Regions from separate parts of the Halalkalibacter krulwichiae genome, predicted to be linked through region 2. Evidence: riboswitches for the same ligand, from Rfam matches in the RefSeq annotation. Region 2 holds a riboswitch; the other holds the start of a gene.
The links. A riboswitch is a leader RNA that binds a small molecule or an ion and turns the genes downstream of it on or off. The one in region 2 is predicted to bind cyclic di-GMP.
Positions count from the first base shown of each region.

Region 1: another riboswitch for cyclic di-GMP. It lies ahead of sinI (DNA-binding anti-repressor SinI); the one in region 2 lies ahead of BkAM31D_RS23785 (hypothetical protein).

Region 1 covers NZ_CP020814.1:2,168,551-2,170,753, reverse strand. Annotated here, with positions in the region: gene BkAM31D_RS10920 (MarR family winged helix-turn-helix transcriptional regulator) at 1-200, opposite strand, end outside; gene BkAM31D_RS10915 (NADPH-dependent FMN reductase) at 350-883, opposite strand; cyclic di-GMP riboswitch class I at 1,194-1,282, shown strand; gene sinI (DNA-binding anti-repressor SinI) at 1,300-1,434, shown strand; gene BkAM31D_RS10905 (AbrB family transcriptional regulator) at 1,532-2,203, opposite strand, start outside.
Region 2 covers NZ_CP020814.1:4,150,828-4,153,030, forward strand. Annotated here, with positions in the region: gene BkAM31D_RS20935 (LCP family glycopolymer transferase) at 1-694, shown strand, start outside; cyclic di-GMP riboswitch class I at 805-899, shown strand; gene BkAM31D_RS23785 (hypothetical protein) at 867-1,067, shown strand; gene BkAM31D_RS24610 (hypothetical protein) at 1,324-1,449, shown strand; gene BkAM31D_RS20940 (hypothetical protein) at 1,551-2,084, opposite strand; gene BkAM31D_RS20945 (RNA polymerase alpha subunit C-terminal domain-containing protein) at 2,162-2,203, opposite strand, start outside.

The DNA of each region.
Region 1 (2,203 bases), 2.0 Mb from region 2:
CTCGCAAGCAATACTTTTTCGCCAATCTTTTGGATAGGCTGATCACCTTTGCTATAGAGAAGTTCTAATACCGCAAACTCTGTTGGGTTTAAACCATACGTTTTTATGTCTTCCTCTACTCGCTTCGTAATAGTTTGAACTGCTCGTGACAATACAACGAATAATTTCAACGATTGGTCTTGATCATTTATTTTCATTATTCATTCATTCCTTTATTTTTTATCTCAGTTTCGAGATAATTATACCGTTATAAATACCTCTTTGTCAATGATCCCACTTGTGTACCATAAACAAAGGGACGTTTCAAAAAGCCAATTATTGACCTTTTGGACGCCCCTTTGGGAATTGCTTACAGCTTTAACTTCGTATGTAAGGTTACCAATTCTTTTGCTAATGTATCAATACGATCGTTTACCTCTTCATTTGTAATCACATTGTTTTGATCAAAGCAGCTGCTGTGTACAAACACATTCGTAGGTGTAATAGCTTTAAAGAAAGACAAGATTGGCTTTAATTGATTATCTGCAACAAGGAAATGTTTGTCTGATCCAGCTGTAGTTACAGTTCCAACCACTTTTGATTCGAAAACATTCGTAGGCAGATGATCAAATAAGTTTTTCAATGCACCAGTAATAGATGCTTGATAAATTGGCGTACCAATCACAAACAAATCAGCTTCTTTTATTTTCGTAATGACCATTTGCGTGTCCTGATTATATTGATCGAACGGCTTCCCCGTTACGAATTCAACATTTAACTCTTTCATATCGATTAATTCAATTTCTAATTTAGGCTCTAACTCTTTCGCTCTTTTTAGAACCTCATTTACAGCTATAGCCGTTTTTTCTCCAATTAAAGACCCAGAAACCCCAAGTAATTTCATTTTAATCGCTCCTAACTTTATCGTACTTTTCTATTTTACCTAAAATATCCTATTTTATTATTAAAACAGAAATTAATAAAAAGTACAAAACATAAAGCTTATTTAGCCAAATGGTCCTATAATCCCTTTTATGAAGATTGTATATAACTGTCGATTTTTTTGGATTTTTTTTACTAATTACGATATCGATATTATGTTACTATTTTATTAGATTAACAACATAATTAACGTAAAAAGGGTTCAAATGTAAGATTTTACCTATTTTTTCACTCTATAAAATTCGTTGTTCTTTGTTTCTTATTACATTTAAATAATGAAAAGGCAAACTTATTGAAAGATAAGGACGCAAAACTTCAGATCTAAGGTGAATTTTATTACTAGGATGGCTGAGTTACCGAACAAATGGAGGATGGAAGATGATTTTTTCGCCAGAGGACGAAAGAAAAAGTTCGTTAGATTTGGAGTGGCTTCAGCTATTATTGGAAGCAAAAAGAATAGGTCTCACCCCTAAAGAAGTTAGGGATTTTATCATGCTCAATAAAAACAAATAATCGGACTATCAGCCTTAATAAGAAATGTAGAATACGTTTAGAAAATGTAGGATGAAGGAAAACCTCCATCCTTTTTTTAGATTACCGTATATTTTATCTACTCTTGTTCTGTGTTAGCAAATAGTTTTATCAGAAATGGCAAAGCTAAAAACAATGCCAGTACTCTTGCCATCTGCAATGTTGCTACTAGTGCTGCATCCATGTTCAATGCAGCAGCAGTTGAAGCCATCTCTGCTGCTCCTGCTGCAACAATCCCTAATAAACTTGAAAGCCAATCAATCGGTGTTAGCACAAAGAAGATTGTAGCAAGGCCTAGGCTCATCATAAAGTAAATGAATAAGGTTATTGCACTAATACCACCTATTTCCTTTAGTTGTAAAAGTGCTTTTCGATCAAAGCGAATCCCAATTATTGCTCCCATAATCGACTGTGCAATTCCCATTATAAATCCCGGTACCTCTATTGTAGGAAATAGCAGATGACATAGAAAGCCTAAACCAATCGCAAAAAATAATGAAGAACCAGGAAAATTCACCCGTTTGCTTAATAAAATAGTTACCAGCATGATCGATATTAAAATACTTATGGAGAGAAAGACTTGAGACACATTTACATCGATAAAATAATTCGATTGCTTCCCGGCAATAGGTTCATTTAAACCTACGACTAAAGGGATCACTAACACAAACAAAGTAATTCTCGTTGTATGGAAGGCTGCAACCACTTGTTCATTCGCTCCATACTGATGACTTAGGGCAATTACCTCAGA
Region 2 (2,203 bases):
TACGATTATTGTCATGACGGTTAATCCGGATGATCGTTCGGTAAAGATGTTAAGTATTCCTCGTGATACGCGGACAGAGATTGAAGGTCGAGGGTTGGACAAGATTAACCATGCCTATGCGTTTGGTGGGGTTGAGCTGACGATGGATACGGTGGAGCACTTCCTTGATATTCCGATTGATCATTATGTCAGTGTCAATATGGAAGGGTTTAAAGGGTTGATTGATGCGCTTGGTGGCGTGCAAGTCGAGAATGATTTTGCTTTTTCACAGAATGGGCATCGGTTTGAAGAAGGAACATTGTTCTTATCTGGTGATGAGGCTCTTGCATACTCGAGAATGCGTTATGAAGATCCGCGTGGGGACTTCGGCCGAAATGATCGCCAGCGTCAAATTGTCGAAGCGGTCATTCAAGAAGGAGCACAGATTAGTTCGATTACGAGAGCGGGTAGTATTTTAGAGGAAGTTGGGAAATCAGTAAGAACGGATCTTGATTTGGATGCGATGTGGAAGATTCAAGATAAGTACCGCGACGCTCGTCATCATGTTGAGCAAATGGAGATTAGCGGGGTTGGTACTCGTATTAATGGAATCTATTATTTAGAAGTTCCGGATGAGGAAGTCTCTCGTGTAAGTAATGAGCTTCGGGTTCATTTAGGCCTTGAAGTGGACGAGAGTGTGACAGTTGCTGAATAAGTTTGAAATAGAGATTCTTGGGGTATGAACCTTATGAATCTCTTTTTTTGTGTAAAAGTTGAATAAAACCTTAAAGTAATGTCAAGAATTGTCGATAATAGAAAAGTATCATGCGAAAAAGGCAAAGTCTGTGAAAGCAGATGACGCAAAGCTATAGGGGCTTCATTGGCCAATGAATTGGTCATTATGCCAGCCAGCTACCGAGAACTGCCTCCGTGTGATGACTTTATTTGGAGGAGGAATGACAATGTTTTACACACCAGAACAATTGCACAAGAGAAAGAAAATCAAGCAAGTTGCTTACACCGTTGTCCTTTCCACTGTTGGGATTGCACTAGCAGTTGGAGTTTCTGTCTTAGTCGGCGGAATGTAAGAATTGATTGATTGGCTCCTCGTGCCTATTGTCCTTGGGTGGAGCTTGTATTCCCTGATTTCCTAGATAGATTTCATCTATCTGGGGCATGATGTAAAAAGGCCTTCCAAGTTGGGAGGTCTTTTTTCGTACTTTTTTTCGGTTCGACAATATTCTCGGTTGATAGTGTACCTGGAGTTTCTTATAATGGAAGTAATTACATAAATAGATTATCACTATGAATATATTATAAAATAGATCGGGGGAAGATTGGACGATGCCTTTTATTAGTGTGAAGCCAGTATGGACACCACTTGCGTTAGTTGGAGTAAAACTATTAAAAGATACGGAAGATCGCTATTACTTAAAGATTTGGGGCGGAGAATTAAAAAAGATCATGTAGGTACTTTTACGTTCTATTATTCTGGGTCTTATTTCGCACTATTACATTCTTATATTATTTAGTAGGAGCCAGTTCTCGAGGGGAGAGCTGGCTTTTTGTTTTTAGTTGTTCTTTTCAATGAGGGATTCAATCGTCTTTAAGTGGTTGGTGTTGCTAATGATTTGCGATTCACCGACATATTGATCATCAATTTTTAGATAAGTCGTTGTGGTCCTTGAGAAGTTCTCTCTTATCTTATGATTTGCTGTTATTCCTATTGTGTATTTTCTATTTTGCACTCGGACATCGTCATCTTTTTTCAGTTTGATTTGATTGAGGTCTTCTAGGATTTCTTGAATGAGTGAGTCGTCTTCGATTGTCGTGCGTGCTGCGGGTTCGGCTCTGTCTCCAGATAAGTCGTTCACTGTTATGGAGATGCTTCTAATCTCGCTATCTTCGGGAACGAGGTCCTGGAATGTTGTGTATTTGGTTTGGTTGATTAGGAGAATGGTTCCGAGAATGATAGTGAGTGTTACGGCAAGTAGCGCGATTTTATTCTTGATGAAACGACTTAGTAGAAAGATAAGCGCCGTTAGGAGAATGGCTATTAGTAGGTAATGGAATAGTTGCCATGATAGATCAAAGAAAAGGTTCATAACTACCTCCTCCCCTTCCTTTGTGTCACATTAGGGTTAAAGCGACTGCCACTCGTTCGGCAATCGCTCTCGTTACTTTATTGTTTAAATGTTAACCCTTCTTCTTCTAATAGAGTTCT